2 regions of the Mesorhizobium sp. M0074 genome follow, and region 2 is predicted to be linked to the other one. Evidence: predicted binding sites of a transcription regulator. Region 2 holds the regulator's gene; the other holds the start of a gene.
The links. The regulator PhoB, encoded in region 2, activates phosphate uptake and scavenging genes when phosphate is short. The targets are predictions, from matches to a motif close to TGTCATNNANCTGTCAT.

Region 1 (6,375 bases), on a different contig from region 2:
GCGACCCGGGCAGCGCTGCCAGTGTTCGAGGCGGTCGGCTCGCGCATCCGCATCAATCCGCTGGCGCACTGGACGACATCGGACCAGGCCGGCTACATGCGCGCACATGCGCTGCGTGAAAACCCGCTGGTCGCCTATGGCTATCTGTCGATCGGCTGCTTCCCATGCACGCAGCCGGTGCAGCCGGGCGACGACGCGCGCAGCGGCCGCTGGGCCGGGCACGCCAAGACCGAATGCGGCATCCACTTGTCGGGGCTGGAAAGGTCGCTGACCGACGCCTCGCTTTAGGATATGTTGATATTCAGCCGGCCTGCAAACGGCGGCTTCCTGCGCTTCCGGCGCTCACGTACCCAAAGTACGCTCCGCTCCGGTTCTCGGAAGCCACCCAGTTTGGTCGCTTCGCGCCCGCCGTCGGCTTCGGCTTGGCCTGACCTGAATCTCGACACACCCCGGGGTGTTTTGAATTTGAGAATATTGTGGACTTGGGAATTTTCTTGATGAGCGACTTGATAGCCGAAAACGCAATGCGGCTGTGGACACCGGATGGGTTCCGCGAGGACGAGTGGGTTCATGCCGAAAGCGCCGAGGCGCTGGTCGGCAATGGCCGTTTCATCCTGCCGTTGCAGGCGTTTCTCGGCCTCGATCCGGAGGTGCGGCGGTCGGCGAAGGAGCGCATCGGTGTGCTGCTGCAGCCCGGCGATCAGCTCGAAAAGATCGCAGGCCTGCTCGATCAGCTGTCACTGGTGGCGCTGGCGTTTCCGGCGTTCAATGACGGCCGCTCGTTCTCCAAGGGCGAATTGCTGCGCAGCCGTTATCATTTTGCAGGCGCTATGCGCGCCACCGGGCAGGTGCTGATTGATCAGCTGCCGCATATGCTGCGCGTCGGCTTCGATGAATTCGAGATATCGCACCCGGTGCTGCTGAAGCGGCTCGAGCAAGGCCGCACAGGCGGACTGCCGCTGTTCTATCAGCCGGCGGTGAAGCCGGAGGCCAAAGGCCCGAAATATTCCTGGCGGCGGGTGCGCGCCGGCTGATCCGCTCCAGAGGGCCAGAAGCCTTCTGGTCGGACCACATTCCAGATTCAACCTTTTATTTTGCGCCTCTCCGCCTTAGGATAGACCCATTATTTCGCGATCCGAATAAATGTGGCCACAAGGGAGGAACCGGGTATGGCTGGCAAGAAGATATTGATGCTCGTTGGCGAGTTCAGCGAGGAGTACGAGATTTTCGTCTTTGAACAGGCCATGCATGCGGTGGGCCACACCGTCCATGTCGTTTGCCCCGACAAGAAGGCCGGCGATATCCTGAAGACCTCGCTGCACGACTTCGAGGGCCACCAGACCTATACGGAAAAGCTCGGCCACGACTACATTCTCAACAAGACGTTTTCCGAGGTCAACCCGGCCGAATACGACGCCGTCTACGCGGCGGGCGGGCGCGGGCCGGAATATATCCGCATCGACAAGCGCGTGCAGGCGCTGGTGCGGCATTTCCATGAGACGGGAAAACCGATCTTCACCATCTGCCACGGCGTGCAGATCCTGATCGCGGTCGACGGCGTGGTGCGCGGCCGCGAAGTCGCGGCGCTGCAGTATTGCGAGCCGGAAGTCACGCTGGCCGGCGGCATCTATATCGATGTTGCGCCGACCGGCGCCCATGTCGACGGCAATCTGGTGTCGGCCAAGGGCTGGCCGGGCCTTGCCGCGTTCATGCGCGAATGCCTGAAAGTGCTGGGCACCGAGATCCGCCAGGGCGAGATCCTGATGCGCGACCAGCGCCAGGCGGCTTAAGCTCGGAATGTGGAGCCCGCCGCACCCCTAACGCATGTCGCGCAAAAGTGTTCAGCGGTTTTGCGATAACGGCATGCATAAACAAGAACCTAAAGCGCGTCGCATGAGGCCGGTCGAGCGCGACGCGCTTTAGGTGCGGCGGTACGTCTACACGGCCATCCGCGCTTCGCGGAACGATACCAGCTTGCTGCGGCTCTCGTCCCACAGCGCCAGCTTGACGCAGCGCAGGCTGTCGAGGAGTGTGACGCGGCCGATCTCACGCAGCTCCGGATAGTCCCTCAGCACTTCCGGAAGCCGGTAGCATGGCACCTTGGCCGAGAGGTGGTGCACGTGGTGGACGCCGATATTGCCGGTGATCCAGTTCAGCACCGGCGGCAGGTCGTAATAGGACGAACCGTGCAGGGCAGCGTGCTGGAATTCCCACTCGGAGTCCTTTGTCCACTCCGTCTCTTCGAACTGATGCTGGACATAGAACAGCCAGATGCCGGCCGATCCGGCGAGGATGACGATCGGCAAATGCACGACCAGAAACGCGCCGGGGCCAACGAACCAGATGAGCAGCGCGGCTATGACCGTGATGGCTAGGTTGGTCGACATCGACGACACCCAAGGGGTGAGGCCGCCCCGCATCATGCCCAAGGGCAGTCTCTGCTCGAAAATGAAAATCCAGATCGGGCCAAGGCCGAACATCACCAGCGGATGGCGATAGAGGCGATAGGCGAGCCGGCCCCGCCACGACAGTTGCCGGTATTCGGCGACGGTCAGTGTCTTGATGTCGCCGGTGCCGCGCTCGTCGAGATTGCCGGCGCTGGCGTGATGGGTTGCGTGGGCGCGGCGCCAGCAATCGTAGGGCGTCAGCGTCAGCACGCCAAGGACGCGGCCGATCCAGTCGTCGGCATAGCGATTGGCAAAGAAGGAGCCGTGGCCGCAATCGTGCTGGATCATGAAGATCCGCACCAGAAAGCCGGCGGCTGGAAGGATGAGGACCAGACCCCACCAATGGCCATAGGCATAAGCGGCCGAGGACAATGTCCACAGCGTGGCGAAGGGGATGAGGGTGATGGCGAGTTCGACGGCGCTGCGACGCCTGTCGGGCTTTTTATAGCGCGACAGGATTTTCAACCAGGCGCGCTTGCTGTTTGCCACAGCTTCGGGGGAAATCATGTTCATCATGAAACATAGGCGGAGCAGCGCGCTGCCGCAAGCCGGCGATCACGCAAAGTTACTGCGGGTAAATGTCGCGCGATGGCGAGGAATTGATGGCCGCAGTCGCCGGGCGCACGGCCTGCAATGGTGTCTACCGACGGCGCCCGCCTGCGACCACCTTGGCTTCCACGCCGTCCAGGCGGTCGAGCAATTCCTTCAGACGGTCGGGAATATCGGACTCCGTGCGGAAGGCCGGCAAGGTGCGCAGAAAGCGCTTGGTCGCCTCGGTGCCGAGCTGGCGCCGGATATCGGCGGCGAGCCCATCGCGTTTTTCGCCATTCCTGCGGGGCATCATCCAAAATCCTGTGTCGGCTTCGAAACTCTTCCAAGGGAGGAATGGTTCCCGCATTGTAGTGTCCCGGCAAGCAAAGACGTCGGGTACGGTAAAGTTTGAATTAAAATCGAAAGGTCTGCGCCGTCCGCCATCAATCAGCGACAGCGGCTGCAGTATCGCTTGCCCCTTGATTTTTGGCCGCTAAACCTCGATATCGGGCGCAAATCCACACCATTCGAAAATGACGGGAAACGGCGATGAGCGACCAGGCAAAAGACGAACGCGCGCCCGATGAAGCCGAGAAGACCGAGGCTGCCGCGGAGCCAAGGGAAGGTGGCGTCGACGGCGACTATGAAGCGCTTGTGCGGCTTCTGAAGGAAAACGAAGAGCTGAAGGATCGCGCGCTGCGCGTCGCGGCCGACATGGAGAACTTGCGTCGCCGCACCGCCCGCGACGTCCACGACGCGCGCGCCTATGCGGTTGCCAATTTTGCCCGCGACATGCTTTCGGTGTCAGACAATCTGCGCCGTGCGCTGGATGCCATCCCGGAGGAGGCCAAGGCTTCGGGCGATGCCGGCTTCAAGGCGCTGATCGACGGCGTCGAGATCACCGAGCGCGCCATGCTGTCGGCGCTGGAACGCCACGGCGTGAAGAAGCTCGAGCCCGAGGGCGAGAAATTCGATCCGAATTTCCACCAGGCGATGTTCGAGGTGCCCAATCCCGACGTACCGGCCAACACGGTCGTGCAGGTCGTGCAGCCCGGCTATTCGATCGGCGAGCGTGTTCTGCGGCCCGCCATGGTCGGCGTCGCTAAGGGCGGCCCCAAGCATGTGGCGAGCGAAGCGCCAGTCGAGCCGGGGCCGGTCAACGAGCAGGCTGAGAAAGATGCGTGAATGGGTGAATGGTCAATAGTGAATGGTTAGTAGTGAGTAGCCAATTGCTGCTCCAGCAGTCAGTGCTATGTTCTATTCACTATTCACTATTCACTATTCACTATTCACGCCGCAAACCGCTGCGCTTCTCCACCATAATAATTGACGTAGCGGGCACCGATCTCCTTGACCGGCATCACCACGAACACGTCGACCGTCGAGAATTCACGGTCGATGACGCAACCGTCGCCAATGCGCGCGCCGACGCGCAGATAGCCCTTGACCAGTGGCGGCATCGCGGCGATCGCCGCCTTGGTATTGACCGCCTCGATCGGCATCAGATCCATGGAACAATAGCGCCCGGCGACGGCACGCACGTCCCAGGATGAATTCGTCCGGCAGTGGTGGGCAAGATAGGTCAGCGCCTCTGCATGTGCCGCCGGCACGGTGCCGTGGAACGACGCGCAGCCGGTCATCACGCCGATGCCGTAATGATTGATATAGGCCCAGATGCCTTGCCACAGCGCCTCGATGGTGCGCTTCGAGCGGTATTCCGGCAGAACGCAGGAGCGGCCGAGCTCGAGGAAGCGCTGGCCGGGATGCCGCGCGATCAGCTTGGTCAGTTCGAATTCACCTTCGGAATAGAAGCCTCCGGCGGCCGCGGCAATCTCCTGCCGCAGCAGGCGGTAGGTGCCGACGATGCGGCGATGCTCGGGGCCGGAAAGCGAAGTATCGAAGACCAGCAGATGGTCGCAGAGGGGATCGAAGCGGTCGGCATCGCGGCGGTCCTGCATCTGGAACAGGTCCTTCCTGGCACCAAGCTCGTCGTAGAACACCCGGTAGCGCACTTCCTGCGCGGCAGCGATCTCGGGCTCGTTGCGGGCGAGCCGCACTTCGAGATTGCCGATGCGGCCGAGCGATGCGCCTTTTATGACGGCATCGGCGTTCCGGCCGACGAGCAAAGGCCCGCTGGCGTTCGGCCGAGCATCACATTCCGGCATGACTGTATGCACGAGTGATTCTCCTTCGAGCCATCCCTCTTGGCACGGGGATACGGTGTAGGTGCAACAGGATTGTGACAGTACCGTGATACGGCTCTGCGGGCAATACTTCGTCGGCTGGGTAATCTATCAACCGTCTATGTTGTGCCTCAGGCGGCCGCTTGCCCTTCGACCGCATGAACCAGGGCATCGGGGTCGAGCGGCTTGGTGACGAAGCCGCTGGCACCGTGAGCGAGCACGGCGTGGCGGGTCTTTTCCTGGCTGTCGGCCGACAGCACCATGATCGGCACCGGCGGCACCGCGGTCTCCTCCTCATGGCGGCGGATGGCGGCGATGGCGTCCAGACCGTCCATGACAGGCATGTGCAAGTCCATCAGCACCACGTCGTAGCGGTGCTTGTGGCCGGTGCTGATGACCGCCTCGACCGCGGCCTTGCCGTTGCCGACCACTTTCACGCGATGCCCGGCCTTCAGCAGCGTGGCGCGGGCCAGCATGGCGTTGATGTCGTTGTCCTCGGCGATCAGCACCGACAGGCCCTGCTGGCGGGCGCCAATGGCGTGCCCCGCCTGCGCGCCGCGCCTTTGCAGTTGCGGCTCGGCGATGACCGGTGCATGGCTGGTCAAAAGCACGCGCAGCAGTGTCTCGCCGCGCACCGGCCTCGCCAGGAAGGTGGCGTAACCGTTGGCACGGAACTCGCCAAGCATGCCGCGGTCGGTCGGCGCGATCAGCGTCACTGCCTCGCAATCGGCAAATCCGCTCTGGCGCAGGCGCCTGAGCAGCCTGCCGTCGCTTTGCTCCATGGCAGCATCGATCAGAAGCACGTCACAGCCCTCGGCGAAAGCGGTGGCCTGGGCGGCGGCGGTGGCCAGATCGACCGTGCCGCCATTGGCGCGAATGGTGCGGGCGAGGGCTTCGGCCTCGACCAGGTTCTTCGATACGATCACCGCATGCCGGCCCGACAGCGCGTCCTGGCGGATCTGCGGCGCCTCGACGGCGGAAATAGCGGGAATCTCGAAGACGAATTCGGACCCCTGGCCAAGCCGGCTCGACACAGAGATAGTGCCGCCCATGGCGATCACCAGGCGTTTGGAAATGGCGAGACCGAGGCCGGCACCGCCATGCGCACGGGTCGAGGTGCCGTCAGCCTGTTCGAAGTCCTCGAATATGCGCTCCATGTCCTCCTCGCGCAGACCGGGGCCGGTGTCGGTGATGGTGAAGCAGATGCGGTCGGT
Region 2 (6,375 bases):
GCCGGACAGGATTTTTATCAACGTCGACTTGCCGGCACCGTTGTGACCGAGCAAAGCCATCACCTCGCCCGGGAAAAGGTCGACAGAGGCATCGTCGACGGCGCGAATGCCGCCGAAAGCGATGGAGATGTTGCGCATGTCGATCAGCGGCGTGGGAGCGGTTTTGTCTGCCATGCTCGTCCTTCCTCCCTATAGATCCTGCTTGAGCGTCAAGTTGTACGAAAACCGGTTTCCACCTTGCGGGATCATGCTCAGACCCGTTTGCGATAGACGGTATCGAGCCACACCGCGACCACCAGCACGGCTCCGACAACGATGCTCTGCAGCGGCGAATCGATGCCGAGCAGCACCATGCCGGACTGCAGCGACTGCATCAAAAGCGCGCCGAGCATGGCGCCGAGCACTGTGCCGGAGCCGCCGGCGAGCGACGTGCCGCCGATCACCGCCGCCGCGATGACCAGGAGCTCGTCCAGCGTGCCCAGCGCATTGGTCGACGAGTTCTGCCTGGCTGACGAGATCGCTGCGGCGATCGTCGCCAGCACGCCCATGATCATGAACACCTTCATGGTCACCCAGCGCGTGTTGATACCGGCAAGGTTGGCTGCTTCCGGATTGCCGCCGATGGCGAAGACATAGCGGCCGAAACGGGTACGCTTGGCGATGAAGGTCATGATCAGCCCTACGGCTACAGCCATCAGCACGGGTATGGCGATGCCATGGGCGATGAACAGCCCGCCTTCGGGAACGGTTATATTGTTGGCCGCCGCATATCTGTTCACGATGCCGACCGGCCAAGGATAGGAATTGGCAAGCCATATGGCGCCCATGATGACAAGGCAAGTGACGGCCCCGAGGAACGTCTCGGCCCAGATCGGGCGTAACGGGAAGCGGAACCGCTTGCGCTGCACCCGCCCGTTGAGCAGCATGAACACAACCGCCAGGCACGCGACAATTCCGACGATCCAGCTCCATCGCGCACCGATCGAACCCGTCGGTCCGCCGCCCATCAGCTGGAAAGTGGCATCTAGCGGCGCAATCGTCTGCCCACTGGCGACCCACCATGCGGCACCCCGCCAGACCAGAAGGCCGCCCAGCGTCACGATGAAGGCCGGCACCTCGAGATAAGCGATGATGTATCCCTGGAACGCTCCGATCAGAAGGCCAAGCGCCAGGCCGATGGCCAGCGCCAGGATCCAGATCCAGGGGTTGCCTAATTGCAGACCGACCATTCGCACCAGGAAATGCACCTGCGCAAAACCCATGACCACGCCGATCAGGCCTTCGGCGGAGCCGACCGACAGGTCGATATTGCGCATGACGATAACCAGCACCATTCCGGCGGCCATTATGGCCACGGCCGAAGTCTGCACCGACAGGTTCCAGAGATTGCGTGGCGTCAGGAAGGTCCGGCTGTCGAAGTCGAACGGATTGACGCCGAGCCGTACGCTGGAAATGACATGCAGGCCGACCCAGATGACCAGCAGCGCGCCGACCATGCCGAGCATGCGCGTGTCGAGTTCGGTTGCCTTGAGAAATCGGGCAACGATGCCGAGCTCGGATTCCCGTGCCCGGTCTGCCGTGCTGTCGACCGGCGTGTTGGACGTCGTGTCGGTCATGATGTTTCTCCCGCCGGGTTGCCGTCTGCCGCGGATGCCGGAAGCAGCCTAGAAGTTATCCGCCGGAAGCGGAAAAACAACTCTTGTTGAAAAAACGCCGCGGCGAGCGGCCGCGGCGTTCGGACTTCTCGGAAACGTCGGCTCAGTTGCAGACTGCAACAGCGCCAGCCGTCACGCCGGCGCAGACCTCTTCTTTCTTGATCCAGCCGGCGTCGATGACGACGTTGAGGTTGTCCTTGGTGATGGCGACCGGGGTCAGGAACAGCGACTTGACGGTATTGCCGCCGGGCGTGGTGAAATCCTTCACGCCGGCAATGTCGGTCATCTGCTTGCCGTCGGCCAGTTGCGAGGCGATCTCGGCGGCATTCTTGCCGAGCTCGCGCGCATCCTTCCACACCGACACGGTCTGTGTGCCGAGCGCGATGCGGTTCAGCGCGGCGTGGTCGCCGTCCTGGCCCGAAACCGGAACCGATCCGGCCAGCCCTTGCGCCGTCAGCGCGGCGACGACGCCGCCGGCAGTGCCGTCATTAGCGGCGACCACGGCATCGACCTTGTTGTCGTTGGCGGTCAGGAACTGTTCCATGTTCTTCTGAGCGTTGGCCGGCAGCCAGCCGTCCGTATAGGCCTCGCCGACATTCTTGATCTTGCCGCCGTCAATGGCCTCCTTCAGCACCTCCATCGAACCGGCAAACAGGAAATCGGCATTCGGATCGGAACCCGAACCCTTGATGAAGACGTAGTTGCCTTCCGGCTTCACCTTGAAGACTTCGCGGGCCTGCATGCGGCCGACTTCCTTGTTGTCGAAGGTCAGATAGAACACGTCCTTGTTCTCGATCAGCCGGTCATAGCCGACGACCGGGATGCCTTCGTCCAGTGCCTTCTGCACGGCCGGCCCGATGGCCGAGGCGTCCTGCGCCAGGATGATCAGTGCGCTGGCGCCCTGCGAGATCAGGCTCTCGACGTCGGTGAGCTGCTTGCCGGGGTTGGACTGTGCGTCGGCGGAAATATACTTGTCGCCTGCGGCCTCAATGGCCGCCTTCATTGCGGCCTCGTCGGTCTTCCAGCGCTCTTCCTGGAAGTTCGACCAGGAAACGCCGATGACCTTGTCTTTAGCCTGCGCCACCGACGCCAGCGCCAGCGTCATGGCGACACCCGCCAGAATGGCGGTCGTGAATTTCTTCATCATATCCTCCCTGCGCCGCGTACGGCGTGACCAATTGGCTCAAAGACCAGCTTAGAAGCTCTAATTTTTTCGAGCCTCGAAAAAATACTGGCCCGATCTCCGGCTGCTGTCAACATCGATTCTGATGGATTTTGATGACTCTGCGAGTTTTTTCGAGCGTCGGAATAAACGATGACAGCGCCACCTGCATCTGACACTATTTGCCTGCGTCCGACACTATTTGTCGGACATTACCGACGGCTTCCGGTTCATGAGCGGCCGCGGCAACCGGGAGGAAAGCAAAACAATGTCGGTCGGAATCCGCCATGACGATTTGCGCCGGCGCAACCGGGCGATGGTGATCTCGGCGGTGCGCCGGGCCGGCCAGCCATCGCGTACTGAGATCGCAGCTACTACCGGCCTCAGTCATTCGACCATATCGGCGATCTCTTCCGACCTGATACGGGAAGGCATCCTCGCCGAGAGCAAGGCAAGTGAGCCCGTTTCGTTGAAACGCGGTCGTCCGCAGGTCGGCCTCGCCCTCAACCCGGAAGCGGCGGCGGTGCTGACCGTGGTGTTGTCGCTGAATTTCCTGTCGGCCGCCATTATCGACTATACGGGACAGGTGGTCGCCGAGGAACAGCGCCGGCTGGACACGCTGACCATGCCGCGCGACGAGCTGATCCGTGAATGCATGGCCATCGTCCGGCGCCGGCTGCAGGATCCAGACCTTGACGTCCGCAGTGTCGCCCGCATCGCCCTGGCGATTCAGGGCATTACCGACTCCCCTGCACGCGCCATGCTGTGGTCGCCGATCACGCCGCAGACCGACATCGCCTTTGCCGACATGCTGGAGGACGAATTCGGCATCCCGGCAACGGTGGAGAACGACTGCAACATGATGGCGGTGGCTTTGCGCTGGCGCAATCCGGATCGCTATCGCGACGACTTCATCGCCATCCTGCTTTCGCATGGCATCGGCATGGGGCTGGTGCTGAAGGGCGAACTGTTCACCGGGACGCATTCCTCGGGTGGCGAATTTGGCCACATGATCCATCGTCCGGGCGGCGCGCTCTGCCGTTGCGGGCGGCGCGGCTGCATCGAGGCCTATGCCGGCAACTACGCCATCTGGCGCAACGCCAGGCAGATGAGCGAAGAAAGCGAACCGATCGCCGACGTCAGCGACGCCGACATGCGAGCACTGGCGGCCCGGGCGCGCGAGAAAGATGGGCCGGAACGCGAGGCCTACCGCAAGGCCGGCGAAGCGCTGGGTTTCGGTCTCGGCTCGCTGTTCGCGCTGATCGATCCGGCACCGGTCGCGATGGTCGGCGCCAGTGCCGCCGCCTTCGATCTGATCGAGCCGGCCTTGCGGAAGGCAATCGCCCAGACCGCCGGCGGCCAGCATTCGGACTCGATCTCCTTCGATACAGAGCCGAACGAATTGCCGCTGATCCGCGAAGGCTGCGCGATGCGGGCGCTAAGCTTCGTCGACCAGGAGATTTTCGCGCCGGGCGCGCAAATGAGGCCCAGCGTCAGAAAGAACGTAGCCTGACCAGGCGGGTCAATCTTCCCTGATCGCATAGCCGGCACCGCGGATGGTGCGGATGACATCCGGCATCCGGCCGTTGTTGACGGCTTTGCGCAGCCGCCCGACATGCACGTCGACGGTGCGTTCGTCGATGTAGATTGTCTCGCCCCAGACATTATCGAGTAACTGGCTGCGCGAGAAGACACGGCCCGGATGCCGCATCATGAACTCGAGCAGCCGGAATTCGGTCGGCCCGAGCCTGATTTCGCTCTTCTTGCGATAGACCCTGTGCGATTCGCGATCGAGCACGATGTCGCCGACCTTCAGCACGCTGGACAGCACTTCCGGCTTGGCGCGCCGCAGCAGCGCCTTGACCCTGGCCATGAATTCCGGTGTCGAAAACGGTTTGACCAGATAGTCGTCGGCGCCGGTCGAAAGCCCGCGCACCCGGTCGCTCTCCTCGCCGCGCGCGGTCAGCATGATGATCGGCAGCCGCTCGGTTTCGGGGCGCGCCCGCAACCGACGACAGAGCTCGATGCCGGAAACCGCTGGTATCATCCAGTCGAGCACCAAAAGGTCGGGCACATTCTCCTGCAAACGGATCTCGGCTTCGTCGCCGCGTGTCACCACCTCGACCTGGTAGCCTTCGGATTCGAGATTGTAGCGGAGCAGCACACCCAATGGCTCCTCGTCCTCCACCACCATTATGCGTGGTGCGATCATCGGCTGGGCACCCCCATCATGTCACCGGTGCGGACATTGTCGTTTCGTCCTGCTTCGGACGATTGACCGGCAATTGCTCGCCGGTCAGCACATAATACGCATTTTCGGCGATGTTGGTGACATGGTCGCCGATCCGCTCCAGATTCTTGGCGCAGAACAGCAGGTGCGTGCAAGCGGTGATGTTGCGCGGATCTTCCATCATGTAGGTCAACAGCTCGCGGAACACGGACGTGTATTTGACGTCGATGCGCTCGTCGGCGGCACGCAGCTTGGCCAACGCGGCCGCATCGCCTGCAGCATATTCCTCGATGACACCCTGCACCTGGATGAGAACCAGCTGCGCCATCGCGTCGATGGAATGCGACAGGTCCCGCGGCGTGGCGCTGAGGCCGACCGCACTCACGCGCTTGGCGATATTCTTGGCAAGGTCGCCGATGCGTTCGAGGTCGCCCGCCATGCGGATCGCTCCGACCACATGGCGAAGATCGTGGGCCATCGGCTGGCGTTTGGCGATCAGGGTGATGGCGCGGTCGTCCAGTTCGCGTTGACGCGCATCCATGATGGCGTCGTCGGAAACGACGCGTTGCGCCAGCACGTTGTCGGAATTCAACAGGGCCTTGGTCGCCCCGCCGACCATCGAACCGGCGAGGTCGGCCATGTCGCGGATCAGCTTGCTGATCTGCTCGAGATCCTCGTCGAAAGAAGCGACTGTGTGTTCGCCCATGGTCCTGTCCTCATATGCATGATCGGAACGGCTCAGCCGAAGCGGCCAGTGATGTAGTCCTGCGTGCGCTTCTCGCGGGGCGACGTGAAGATCTTCTCGGTCCGGTCGAACTCGACCAGTTCACCCAGATACATGAAGGCGGTCTGGCGCGACACGCGCGCCGCCTGCTGCATGTTGTGGGTGACGATGACGATCGTATAGTCGGCTTGCAATTCGTCGATCAGTTCCTCGATCTTGGCAGTCGACAGCGGGTCGAGGGCCGAAGCCGGTTCGTCGAGCAGAATGACTTCCGGCTTCACGGCCACGGTGCGGGCGATACAGAGCCGCTGCTGCTGGCCGCCGGACAGGCTCAAGCCGCTGGCGTTGAGCTTGTCCTTGACCTCGCTCCACAGCGCGGCGCGCTTCAACGCCTGTTCGACGCGGCCGTCCATCTCGGACTTGCCGAGGTTCTCGTAGAGCCTGACGCCGAAGGCGATGTTCTCGTAGATCGACATCGGGAACGGCGTCGGCTTCTGGAACACCATGCCGATCTTGGTCCTGAGGAGGTTGAGATCCTGCGACCGGTCGAGAATGTTCTTGCCGTCGAGCAGCACCTGGCCCTCGGCCGTCTGTTTTGGGTAGA

Region 1: the regulator PhoB is predicted to act here: its motif matches at 5,207-5,223, upstream of olsB (l-ornithine N(alpha)-acyltransferase).

Annotation. Positions count from the first base shown of each region.
Region 1 covers NZ_JAMYUM010000001.1:508,042-514,416, reverse strand. The annotation lists gene NKJ73_RS02565 (phosphoadenylyl-sulfate reductase) at 1-288, shown strand, start outside; gene NKJ73_RS02560 (DUF934 domain-containing protein) at 498-1,034, shown strand; gene NKJ73_RS02555 (DJ-1/PfpI family protein) at 1,170-1,790, shown strand; gene NKJ73_RS02550 (fatty acid desaturase) at 1,938-2,960, opposite strand; gene NKJ73_RS02545 (hypothetical protein) at 3,088-3,291, opposite strand; gene grpE (nucleotide exchange factor GrpE) at 3,528-4,163, shown strand; gene olsB (l-ornithine N(alpha)-acyltransferase) at 4,268-5,143, opposite strand; gene NKJ73_RS02530 (PAS domain-containing hybrid sensor histidine kinase/response regulator) at 5,293-6,375, opposite strand, start outside.
Region 2 covers NZ_JAMYUM010000028.1:12,847-19,221, forward strand. The annotation lists gene NKJ73_RS29095 (ATP-binding cassette domain-containing protein) at 1-174, opposite strand, end outside; gene NKJ73_RS29100 (sugar ABC transporter permease) at 252-1,616, opposite strand; gene xylF (D-xylose ABC transporter substrate-binding protein) at 1,759-2,799, opposite strand; gene NKJ73_RS29110 (ROK family protein) at 3,086-4,330, shown strand; gene phoB (phosphate regulon transcriptional regulator PhoB) at 4,340-5,029, opposite strand; gene phoU (phosphate signaling complex protein PhoU) at 5,046-5,753, opposite strand; gene pstB (phosphate ABC transporter ATP-binding protein PstB) at 5,786-6,375, opposite strand, start outside.